3 regions of the Xanthomonas sp. NCPPB 1826 genome follow, and region 1 is predicted to be linked to each of the others. Evidence: predicted binding sites of a transcription regulator. Region 1 holds the regulator's gene; each other region holds the start of a gene.
The links. The regulator FliA, encoded in region 1, starts transcription of late flagellar genes. The targets are predictions, from matches to a motif close to TAAAGTTTNNCNNNCNNNGGCCGATAA.

Region 2: AC1PLA_RS18415 (methyl-accepting chemotaxis protein) is a predicted target of FliA. The motif match lies at 2,462-2,488, and genes of this name have one in related genera.
Region 3: AC1PLA_RS14370 (STAS domain-containing protein) is a predicted target of FliA. The motif match lies at 1,344-1,370, and genes of this name have one in related genera.

What each region holds. Positions count from the first base shown of each region.
Region 1 covers NZ_CM161521.1:2,363,039-2,367,187, forward strand. Annotated here, with positions in the region: gene AC1PLA_RS10165 (chemotaxis protein CheA) at 1-1,055, opposite strand, end outside; gene AC1PLA_RS10170 (protein phosphatase CheZ) at 1,058-1,684, opposite strand; gene cheY (chemotaxis response regulator CheY) at 1,684-2,076, opposite strand; gene AC1PLA_RS10180 (RNA polymerase sigma factor FliA) at 2,111-2,878, opposite strand; gene AC1PLA_RS10185 (MinD/ParA family protein) at 2,875-3,759, opposite strand; gene flhF (flagellar biosynthesis GTPase FlhF) at 3,746-4,149, opposite strand, start outside.
Region 2 covers NZ_CM161521.1:4,390,297-4,394,445, forward strand. Annotated here, with positions in the region: gene AC1PLA_RS18400 (alkene reductase) at 1-414, shown strand, start outside; gene AC1PLA_RS18405 (hypothetical protein) at 1,162-1,380, shown strand; gene AC1PLA_RS18410 (hypothetical protein) at 1,377-1,655, shown strand; gene AC1PLA_RS18415 (methyl-accepting chemotaxis protein) at 2,618-4,149, shown strand, end outside.
Region 3 covers NZ_CM161521.1:3,397,212-3,401,360, forward strand. Annotated here, with positions in the region: gene mfd (transcription-repair coupling factor) at 1-978, shown strand, start outside; gene AC1PLA_RS14370 (STAS domain-containing protein) at 1,485-1,814, shown strand; gene AC1PLA_RS14375 (chemotaxis protein CheA) at 1,831-3,837, shown strand; gene AC1PLA_RS14380 (methyl-accepting chemotaxis protein) at 3,906-4,149, shown strand, end outside.

The sequences.
Region 1 (4,149 bases):
CGGGCGGCGGCTTCGGCATCGATCAGGCCCTTGTTGCGGGCGATCTCGCGCAGGCGTTCGGGGTCGATGCCGGCGCCGTCGTCCTGGATTTCGATGCTGACGTAGTCGCCTTCCTGCTGCGCCGACAGGCGCACGTGACCGCTGCGCGGCTTGCCGGTGGCTTCGCGCAGGGCCGGCGATTCGATGCCGTGGTCGATCGCGTTGCGCACCAGGTGCACCAGCGGGTCGGCCAGGGCCTCGACCAGGTTGCGGTCCAGTTCCGTCTCGGCGCCGATCAGTTCCAGCTCCACTTCCTTGGACAGCGTGCGCGCGACATCGCGGGCCACCTTGGGGAAGCGTGCGAACACCTTGCTGACCGGTTGCATGCGGGTGCGCATCACCGCGGTCTGCAGGCGCGCGGTGGCGATGTCCAGCGTGCTGACCGCGCGGTCGAGTTCTTCGTCGCGCAGGCGGGTACGCAGGGTCTTGAGGCGATTGCGCGACAGCACCAGTTCGCCGATCAGGTTGACGATGGCGTCCAGGCGCTTGGTGTCCACGCGCACGGTCTGCTCGGCGTCGGCCGCCTTGGCCGCCGCCTTGGGCGCGGCCTTGGCGCCAGGCGCAGCAGCGCCATGTGCGTCATCGTGTGCGGGTGCAGCGGCAGCGGCCTTGGGCGCGGCCTTGACCGCCGGCGGGCCGCTCTTGGCATCGAACTGCGCAATCAGCGAGGCCGGTGCATGCGGCACGGTTTCGCCCGAGCCCATCGCATCCAGCATGGCCTGCAGATAATCCAGCGACTGCTGCGCGGCATCGAAGTGATGCGCCTGCAACACCGCCTGGCCGGAGCGTGCCATGCCCAGGGTTTCCTCGGCGGCGTGGCAGAGCTCGACCATCGGCTTGATCGCCAGGAAGCCGGCGCCGCCCTTGAGCGTGTGGAAGCCGCGGAACACCGCGTTGAGCTGGTCGGCTTCGTCCGGTGCCTGTTCCAGCGACACCAGCTGTTCGCCGAGGCGATCCAGGATTTCCTGGGCCTCGACAATGAAATCGGCAGCAATATCGTCTGGAACAGCACTCATGGTTACAGCCCCAATCCGGACAGCAGGTCGTCGGCGTCGTCCTGCGACACCGCGTGACGGTCCAGGCCCTTGACTGCAGGACCGGCAAGACCGCCGTCGTCTTTCTTCGGCTCGGGATTCTTCGGCGGCAGGCCGAGCGCACCGAAGCCCTCGTGCACGCGCCGCACGATGCCGGCCACGCGACGGATGATCTGGCCGCTCAGGTCCTGGTAGCTCTGCGCCAGCGACAGCTCGGTCAGGTTATGGCGCATCTTGTCCATCAGCGCGCCCTGGTCCTGGTTCAGGCCACCGTCGCGCAGCTGGTTGGCCAGCTCGCGGCATTCCTCGACCAGGTCCAGCGTGCGATGGCTGGCCTTCTCGGTCATTTCCACCACGTGGTCCAGGCGCGAGCAGGCATCGTCCAGTTCGCCGGCTTCCTCGGGCACGGTGGGCAGCTCGCCCAGCGCCTGCCCGAGTTCGCGCGCGAGCCGGCTCAGGCTCTGCATCATCGGGCGCGTGCGCAGCGCGGCGAGGTGGTCCACCTCGCGCCGCCAGGCGACCTGGTCACCGCTTTCCAGTGCATCGAGCGCGTGCTGCAGGCGCTCGATCAGGGCGGCACGTTCGGCATCGGCTTCCACGGTGGCGTTCATCAGGCGGTCGCCGCCAGACGTTCGAACACCTTGCCCAGCTTCTCTTCCAGCGTCTGTGCGGTGAACGGCTTGATGATGTAGCCGTTCACGCCGCACTGGGCCGCTTCGATGATCTGCTCGCGCTTGGCTTCGGCGGTCACCATCATCACCGGCAGGTGCTTGAGCTTGGCGTCGGCGCGGATGTTGCGCAGCAGGTCGATGCCGGTCATGCCGGGCATGTTCCAGTCGGTGACCACGAAATCGAACGGGCCGGCCCGCAACGCCGCCAATGCGCTGTTGCCGTCTTCGGCCTCTGCGGTATTGGTGAAGCCCAGATCGCCCAACAGATTCTTGACGATACGTCGCATCGTCGAGAAGTCGTCCACGATCAAAATCCGCATGTTCTTGTTCACATCAAGCTCCTAACACTAAAAATACGCGAAAAAATCATTCGTCAATTTCGACACCGGCATCGGCCAGTTCGAAGACCTTGAGGCGGCCGCGCAGACGCACCACCGCCTGGCCATGGATCTGGCAGACGCGCGATTCGCTGACACCGAGCACGGCGCCGATTTCTTTCAGGTTCAATTCCTGTTCGTAGTACAGCGACAGCACCAGCTGCTCGCGCTCGGGCAACTGGCCGATGGCCTTGCCCAGCTCGCGGCCGAATTCGCCACGCTCCATCATCTGCTGCGGATTGGGGCCGCCCTTGGCGGTGGTGTCCAGCTCGCCGTGATCCTCGATCCGCGACTCCAGGCTCAGCACCTGGCCGCGGGCGGCATCTTCCATCAGACGCAGGTAGTCGGGCAGCGGCATCTCCATCGCGGCGGCCACTTCGGTGGCGGCGGCGGCGCGGCCGGTGTGCTGTTCGATCTTGCGCACGGCGGCGGCAGCGTCGCGTGCGCGGCGGTGCACCGAGCGCGGTACCCAGTCGCCACGCCGGATCTCGTCGATCATCGAGCCGCGGATGCGGATCGAGGCATAGGTCTCGAACGAGGCGCCCTGTTCGGAGTCGTAACTGCGCGAGGCTTCGATCAGGCCGATCATGCCGGCCTGGATCAGATCGTCCACTTCCACGCTCGCCGGCAGGCGCGCGGCCAGATGGTGGGCGATGCGGCGCACCAGGTCGGCGTGCTGGGTGACGATATCGTTGGCGTTGTTGCGCTGCACGGCGCGGTACTGCGCGCTGGCCGTGGTTGCGGTAGCGGTGCTCATGCGGCCACTCCCCGTTGGATGATGCGTTCGACGAAGAACTCGACATTGCCGCGCGGCACGGTGGGGGCCTGCCAGCGCGAGGTACGGCGAGCGATTTCTGCAATGGCCTGCGCCGACGGACTGGCGGGGTAGGCCTTGATGACCGGCTGCTGGCGCTGCACCGACAGGCGCAACCAGTCGTCCTGCGGCACGTGGCCGAGGTAGTTCAGCGACACGTCGCCGAGGAATTTTTCGCAGACCCGCGACAGCTTGTCGTACAGCAGGCGGCCCTCGTTGGGGTCGCGCACCATGTTGGCGATGATCTGCAGGCGGTCCACGCCGCGTTCGCGCGAGAGCACCTTGATCAGCGCATAGGCGTCGGTGATCGAGGCCGGCTCGTCGCAGACCACCACCACGGTGTCCTGGGCGGCCTGGCAGAAGGTCAGCACGCTGTCGGTGATGCCGGCGGCGGTATCGATGACCATCACGTCCAGGTCGCGTTCCAGCTCGGAGAACACGTTGACCAGGCCGATGTGCTGGGCCGGGGCCAGTTCTGCCATGTGGCGGCGACCGGAGGCGGCCGGGACCACCAGCACACCGCCGGGGCCTTCGATGATCACTTCATCCAGCGTGCAGCGGCCGGCGATCAGGTCGGCCAGGGTGTACTTGGGCGACAGGCCCAGCACCACGTCCAGGTTGGCCAGGCCCAGGTCGGCGTCCAGCAGCAGGGTGCGCTTGCCCATGTCGGCCAGCGCCACGGCCAGGTTGGCGGAGATGTTGGTTTTACCCACGCCGCCCTTGCCACCGGTCACGGCAATGGTGCGCACCGGGCCCAGGGGCTCGGGACGGGTCGCCGACAGGGGGAAGGCGTTGGTCAGCTTGGCGTATTCACGCGACTGCATGGTTGTGCTCCGGAGTACAGGGCTTATCGGCAGCGCGCCGCAAATCTTCAAGGCGAAGAACGAGACTGGCGGCATTGGCGCGGTGCAGGTCGTCGGGGACCCGCTGTCCGTCAGTCACCCAGGTGATGGGCATTTGGTGATCGACGACGACCGACAGCGCACTACCGAAGCGGCCGGTCTCGTCAAGTTTGGTCAGCACCACGCCCTGGGGCTTGGCGTGGGCAAAGCGGCGCACGACCTCGTCGAGGTCGGAAAAGTGCGCGTTGGCAGGCAGCACCAGCAGCGAGGTGACCTGATGCGCGGCGCGCAGCCAGTTCAGCTGGGCGGCCAGGGCGCGGTCGCGCTGGCCCATGCCGGCGGTGTCGATCAGCACCAGCTTGTAGTCGCGCA
Region 2 (4,149 bases), 2.0 Mb from region 1:
AAGGTGGGGATCCGCCTTGCACCGAACAATCGCCAATTCGACATGCCCGCGTACGCCGAGAGCGAGGCCAGTTACCTCTACCTGGCCGAAGAACTGGCCAAGCGCGAGCTTGCGTATGTGCATCTAAACGACAACCACGCAAACGGCTCGCCGGACATGAGCGAAACATTTCTCGCAGCGTTCAAGCGCACCTACGGCGGCACCGTGATCCTTGCGGGCAAATTGAACCTGGAGCGCGCGGCCCGGTTGATCGATCAGGCAGTGATCGACCTGGCCGCGTTCGGCCAGCCCTTCATTGCAAACCCGGACCTTGTGGCACGCCTGCAGACAGGCGCACCGCTCGCATCGCCGGATCGCGACACTTACTACGGCGGCGGCGCAGAGGGTTACACCGACTATCCAGCCGCAACCTGAAGCACAAGCATCACCTCCGATGCATCCGCCAGCGGCTGGCGCTGCGCGCTGCGAATTCGCCCGTAGGGCTATCGCAGCGCGTATTGGTGTGCTCCTGCGCCAGGCTGAACCGCGTGTGGAGGTGTGCTTGAGTGACGCGTCTTCCATTGAGCTGGCGGTACGTGTGATCGCCGGCGGCGCGTCATCGACCAACCCTGCCCCAGCCAGCCTTGATGGACCTTCCAATGACCCTCGGTAGCGTGGACATGACAACACGACAAGCGGCGGCGTGAGAGCCGCATGCGGTCAGACGGGCGCGTTGGCCAATGCCCGCCATTAGAGGTTGGGCGACATGGCTACCTGCCTTGACCTTCGACGCGTGTGCTCGCTCATCGACTACTAGAGCCCAGCCTGAAGATGCGGCAGGCATGACCGAGCACTGTTGGACATTCTCGAAATGAGCTCCCTTAACTCCAATGCTTTCCCGTTGACACGCGCCGTGAGCTGGAGCGAGTATTCGGGCGTCGCCGCATATTCGGCGACCGGGATTGGCGTCCCGCAACCTGAGGCGCACCAGCGCCCATCGATCGATGCATGGCGCTTTTTTATCGCCCGCATCGTCGCGGGCGCATGCCGGCCAGCTTTATGGCGGGCGGTGCGCGGGGGCCGCAAGGCCCACCGGTCCTCAGGCCGGCACGCCAACCGCGTACCGTCCGCCACCCGGATTGGCGTCGGGGTGACGGATTTCCAAAACCTGAGGAGACCCGTATGTCCTACAACACCCAAGAAGCGCCCGCGTTTGCGGCGCGCCGGATGCCCCAGCATTTGGGCCTGATCGCCAACACTCACGAATGCAGCCATGCAGCGTGGCTGAACTTGATGGCGCACCTCGCAAGTGCACGCAAAGCCATCCACACCTTCACGTTTGCCGACGCTGCTGCAGCAATCGCTGCAGTTGATCCCTTGTGCGCGCAGGTGCGGCCATGAGCACTAGCAAACAGTTCCGCGTCTGCACAGGCGTCACCCTCAGCTTCGAAATGATGCAGGGCTATGTGCTGGCCATGCTGCATGCCCACGCGCAGCCTGGTCTGCCGCCAGTCCTGATCGCCTGCGAAGCCACCGGCTTTGATGACGTGTTGCCAGGCGGCGATGCGCAGAGCGTCGTACTGGGCCGGCTGCACGTCTGCATGCATGAAGACCCGGCAGTTGATGTCCTCACCTGGCTGCGCAGGCAAGCGCACCGTAACGGAGCGACACGATGACTACCGCACACGCAAACGCTTATCCAGAAGACGCCAACTACGCAATCAGCGAAGAAGAACACGACGTGTCCCGGTAGTTTCCGAGCCAAAAAAAGGCACTTGGGCGCGCGTCCAAGTGCCTGCGTTTCATTGGTGGCCCAGCAGGATCAGGCTAAGACAAAGGACGAGGGCACGCATGGGCGCTGTCAGCGGGACCAACAGCTGCGGGTAAGGGAAATACTTACAGGCATGTTCGCCTATTGCCGATAGCGGCTTGAGGCTTTTCCTATAATGATGGTGTGTCACTCGGCGAGCATCGACAGCCGATCGTCTGACACTGATGTTGGACGAACGTAGGTGCCGCTCATCAAGGAGGATGTCTATTGGGCGTCACCGCAATTCGGCACGTGGGCGATTACCTGCTCACGGCCCACAGCATTCCGTGCGACGGAAAGTTCGTGCCGGAGCTCCTGATTTCCAGGCCCGGCGGCATCACATTGCACCGATGCCAACTCAGAAATGCCACCTTTGCTGATCAGAGCGCAGCGTATGACTATGCCAAGTGCTGGATGGCTACGTGCTACGTGTCGAGCACGGGCTCGGTTAGCGCGCCCTAGCAGCAGGCAGACCTATCCTCCCTTGCTCGGCCAAGTCTTCGTAGCCCCCTCATTGCAGGAAGAGCCGCGCCAAGGCACGAGTTCCCGGGCATGTCGTTTGCGGGTTGGTAACCTAGCTTGTGAACTCCAGGCGGCGCTTTATCAAAGCGTCTGGTCGACGAACACAAGACGTGCCGCCCAGGCATCAAGCCGCCTGTATCAGGACCACGGTCAAGATTTCGTGATGGGTGCCGCTAAGCAGTAACACGCACCAAGCAAACTCTACCGGACTGAACGAATCGACTGCCAAGGTAGCGCTTCAGGCTGCCTACTCTCCCCGTTCCCCATCGGCCCTCCCCACCCCCAGCCGCAGCACAAGGCCCCGCCATGCTAACCACGATCAAGAGCAAATTTTTACTAGCATTGTTGGGAACGCTGATTCCAAGCATCGTGCTCTGCCTATTTCTATTGAATAGCCTTCACACTTCCAAGAACAATGTTGGCACGCTCTATAATCGAGACTTCACAGGCTCTGCGCTTGCCAGCAGCATCGACGGTCAACTGACCCGGGTCGACATCAATATCCTGCGCATGATTGCTATCGGCACGCCCGAACTGATCGCACAGTGGAAACAGGAGAACGAAAAGCGATTCACTCAAGTGGCTGCCAGCATCGTTGAGCTAAAACATTTGCTAAGCCAGGAAAAGGAACATACGGCTAAGTTGCAAGCAATCACGGCGAGCTATGCGTTGATGCAAGCAGGTATGCAGCGCCAAGTTGAGTTGATCGAAGCTGGCGATATTCCAGGAGGCGCCGAAGTCAATCGGACTCAGGTCAAAGACAATGCCGATGCCACCTTCGCTGGGCTTGCCACACTTCGTGAGGAGCTCGGCAATTCAGCCAAGCTACGTTATCAGCAGCAGCAGGCGGCCAACACGCGCGCAATGACCCTCTCTGCAGTTGCGCTAGCATTGATCACCTTAGCCGGAATCAGCATTGCCTTGATACTTGGCAATGCGATTTCTCGTTCGATCCGAGGGGCCGTGACGGCTGTAGAACACCTGTCAAACGGAGTGCTTAATGTCGACGTCAAGGTCACGGGTAAGGATGAAACCGTGCAACTGGCCAAAGCGGTCTATCGCATACGTGACCGTCTGCAAGGAGTCATTGCGGCGCAGCTAGAGATGGCACGCCAGCACGATGCTGGTGAGATCAGCTATCGCATGGATGAAGAAGCGTTCCCAGGTGAGTATGGCCATATGGTGCGCGACGCCAACGCATTGGCCAACTCGCACATTGAAATCATGATGCGCTTGGCAAAGATTACAGGACGTTACGCGATTGGCGATCTTTCCGAGGATATGGATCGACTACCCGGCGAAAAAGCTGTGCTCACCGAAACGATGGACCAGGTCAAGCATAATCTGACAGCGATCAATCAGGAGATAAGTCACCTCGCCTCAGCTGCTGCAGCAGGGGACTTTAGTGTGCGCGGCGATGCCGAGCGTTTCCAGTACGATTTCCGCGTGATGGTGGAGAGCTTGAACCAGCTGATGGCCACCGCCGACACGAACCTGCATTCGCTGTCTTCGCTGCTGCAGTCCATCGCCGCAGGCGACCTGACCGCACGCATGACCGGCGAGTTCAAGGGTGTGTTCGCTCAGATGCGCGATAACGCCAACACTACTGCTGCGCAGCTTGCAGAAATTGTTGGACACATCCAGCAATCCGCCGTGTCGATTAACTCGGCGGCCAGCGAGATTGCGGCCGGCAATCAGGATCTGTCGCAGCGCACCGAGCAACAGGCGGCCAACCTGGAAGAAACCGCCGCCTCGATGGAAGAGCTCACCTCCACCGTCCGCCAGAACGCCGAACACGCCCGCCAAGCCAACCAGTTAGCCATCGGGGCAGCCGGTGT
Region 3 (4,149 bases), 1.0 Mb from region 1:
ATCGTACGCATGCAGCGCGAGCTGTCCGAGCTTGTGCCGGAAGCACGCATCGGCATCGCGCATGGGCAGATGCCCGAGCGCGAGCTGGAACGGGTGATGCTGGATTTCCAGAAGCAGCGCTTCAACGTGCTGCTGTCGACAACGATCATCGAATCGGGCATCGACATCCCCAATGCCAACACCATCATCATCAACCGCGCCGACCGCTTCGGCCTGGCGCAGTTGCACCAGCTGCGCGGACGCGTCGGCCGCTCGCATCACCGCGCCTACGCGTACCTGGTGGTGCCGGATCGTCGCTCGATGACCTCCGATGCGGAGAAGCGCCTGGAGGCGATCGCCTCCATGGACGAGCTCGGTGCCGGCTTTACCCTGGCCACCCACGATCTGGAAATCCGCGGTGCCGGCGAGCTGCTGGGCGAAGACCAGAGCGGGCAGATGGCCGAGGTCGGTTTCAGCCTGTATACCGAGCTGTTGGAACGCGCGGTGCGCAGCATCCGCCAGGGCAAGCTGCCGGACCTGGATGCCGGTGAGGAGGTCCGCGGTGCCGAGGTCGAACTGCATGTGGCCGCGCTGATTCCCGAGGATTACCTGCCCGACGTACATACGCGCCTGACGCTGTACAAGCGCATCTCCAGCGCCCGCGACGCCGATGCGCTGCGCGAATTGCAGGTGGAGATGATCGACCGCTTCGGCCTGCTGCCGGACCCGGTCAAGCACCTGTTCGCGATTGCCGAGCTCAAGCTGCAGGCCAATGCGCTGGGTGTGCGCAAGCTGGACCTGGGCGAGAACGGCGGCCGGCTGGTCTTCGAGGCGAAACCGGCGATCGATCCGGTCGCGGTGATCCAAATGATCCAGAAGCAGCCCAAGATCTACACCATGGACGGCCCGGACAAACTGCGCATCAAGCTACCGCTACCGGAAGGCGCGGACCGCTTCAACGCCGCACGTGGGCTGCTGACGATGCTGGCGCCGAGATAAGCGCGCTGCGCGGTCGGTTGCGCCTGCTTTATGCAGCGCTCTCGACCGTGCAGGACGCAAGCACGCGGCGGGCGCGTTGCGATCGCGGCGCGAAGTCAATCCGGGCCAATGCGGCATTTTCACTAACGCCCTTCGCAACATTGCGATGCCGGGCGTGACGCATGCCGCCTGTTTCATGCGTTTTCGCGGCAGCGGCCGTGCGCAGATCCGGGCCGCACGCATTAAAGAAGTCGGCTGAAAGGCGGCTATCTGTCCTGCAGGACTGTCCAGGACATTGGTTTCCTGAGCCTGCTTGCGACAAAGCTGAGCAATTAATGCCCAGGCAGTGATGGATTTCTCAAATCCGTCACTGCACTGAATTTGGCCTAAATATTCCTGTCACGCGCCGATACCTGCATGGACCGGCATGTCCGCGTGTGCAGAGCTGCCCACGCAAGCCACGCCGGAGCGACCTTCTTCCGCGTCATGGCACGCATCCGTGCGCCATCGCATCGCTTGAGGCATCAATGAACACGCCACTGTCCGATCTACCCGCGCCGCTGACGCTCGCCCTGGAAGGCGAGATGACCATCCGTCGCGCTGCCGAACTCAAGCCGCTGCTGCAGCCGGCCTTGCTGCATCCGGGCGGATTGCACCTGGACCTGGGCGCGGTCAGCGAGATCGACACCACCGGCCTGCAGTTGCTGCTGGCGACCAAGCAGGCGATCCAGGCCGACGGCCGGCCATTTTCGCTGACCGATTCCAGCCGCGCGGTGGTCGACGTGATCGAACTGCTCGGCCTGCTCGAAGCCTTGTACCCGCATGCGGTTGCTGGTATCGGCGAACGCATTCACTAACGGACCGGCGACGCGTATGGATATGAACCAGCTGATGCAGACCTTCCTGGCCGAGAGCCGGGACCTGCTCGAAGACATGGAACGTCACCTGCTCGAAGCCGAGCGTGGCGAGTCCTCGCCGGATGCGGTCAACGCGATCTTCCGTGCGGCGCACACCATCAAGGGCTCGGGCGGCCTGTTCGATCTGCCGCAGCTGGTCGGCTTCACCCATGTCGTGGAAAGCGTGCTGGACCTGGTGCGCGACGACGCGCTGACGCTGAGCTCGGAACTGATCGCGCTGCTGCTGGTGTGCTGCGACCACATCCATGCCCTGGTGGAAACCGCCGCCGACCCCGCTCACGCCGATGCCGACGCACTGGCGGCAGAGGCCGAACCGCTGCTGGCACAACTGCAGACCTACCTGCAGGCCAGCGCATGCGGTGTCACCGCCTCCGCCATCCAGCACAGCACCCCGGAAAAACAGAGCGGTTACTGGCGCATCGCGCTGAAACTGTTCGCCGACGCGCTGCGCTACGGCAACTCGCCGCTCAAGCTGATCCGCAACCTGCGCGGGCTGGGCTCGGTCGAGTCGATCAGCACCGATGCCAGCCAGCTGCCGAGCTTCGAAGCGCTCGATCCGGAAGCCAATTATCTGGGCTTCCAGATCCTGCTGCGCAGCGATGCCGACCGTGCCGCGATCGAGGACGTGTTCGAGTTCGTGCGCGAAGACTGCGACCTGGAGATCCTCTCGGTGCCGGCACCGATGGACGCCAGCGCCGTGCCTGCCAGCGAGCCGGTCGTGGCTGCCGCGCCGGTGGTCGGCGCGCTGGCTGCCGTCCCGGCCGCAGCGCCGGCACGCGCGCCGCAGGACACCGGCACACGCAACACCGACGCGCGCTCGATCCGCGTCGATGCCGACAAGCTCGATCGCATGATCGATCTGGTCGGCGAACTCATCATCGCGGTGGCCGGCACCAATGCCAACGCACAGCGCACCGGCGACGCGCAGTTGCTGGAATCGGCCTCGATCCTGGCCGGCCTGGTGGAAGAGGTACGCGAAAGTGCCCTGCAACTGCGCATGGTCAAGATCGGCGGCACCTTCAGCCGCTTCCAGCGCGTGGTACACGATGTGGCGCGCGAACTCGGCAAGGACATCGCGCTGGTGGTGGCCGGCGAGGACACCGAGCTGGACAAGTCGGTGGTGGAAAAGATCGGCGACCCGCTCACCCATCTGGTGCGCAACGCCATGGACCACGGCATCGAGCCGGCAGACGTGCGCGTGGCGCGCGGCAAGCCCGCACGCGGCACCGTTGGCCTCAATGCGTATCACGACTCCGGCAGCATCGTCATCCAAATCACCGACGACGGCGGCGGCCTGAACCGCGACCGCATCCTGGCTAAGGCACTGGAACGCGGCCTGATCGAACCGGGCCGCCAGCTCAGCGACCGCGAGGTGTTTGCGATGATCTTCGAGCCGGGGTTCTCCACCGCTGAAAAGGTCACCAACCTGTCCGGGCGCGGCGTCGGCATGGACGTGGTCAAGCGCAACATCACCGCGCTGCGCGGCACCGTGGAGATCGACAGCAGCGCCGGCGTGGGCACCACCATCTCGGTGCGGCTGCCGCTGACGCTGGCCATCATCAACGGCTTCCAGGTCGGCGTCGGCAAGTCGGTGTTCGTGGTGCCGCTGGACGTGGTGGAGGAATGCGTGGAGTTCACCCCCGACTACGCCAGCGACTACATCGACCTGCGTGGCAGCGTGCTGCCGTATGTGCGCCTGCGCGAGCTGTTCGCGCTCGGCGGCAGGACCCCGGCGCGCGAAAGCATCGTGGTGATCCGCCAGGGCGCCCAGCGCTTCGGCCTGGTCGTGGACACCTTGCTGGGCGAATGGCAGACCGTGATCAAGCCGTTATCCAAGGTCTTCGCGCAGGTCAAGGGCATCAGTGGCTCGAGCATCCTGGGCAGCGGCGATGTCGCGCTGATTCTCGATGTGCCCAGCCTGCTGCAGCAATTGCATCCAAACCAGGACGCCCTGGCGGCCTGAGTCACCACACCAGCACTCCCCACATCACCGCGTCATCCGTTGTTCCCTGAGCCCAGGAAGCTGCCGCCATGTCACACCGTCTCCCGATCGCCACGCAGTTGTGGTTCACCGCCGCCCTCGCCCTCGCCTTGCCCGTCGTGGTGGTGGTCGCCGGCTTTGCGCTGACGCTGTCGCACGGCGCCCTGCTCGCCGCCAGCGTCCTGGCCGCACTCGTCAGCGGTGCGTTGCTGCTCCATGCGATCCGCAGCGCGACCGGCTCGCTGCAGCTTGCCACCACCACGCTGGATGCCTTTGCGCGCGGCAACTTCGCCG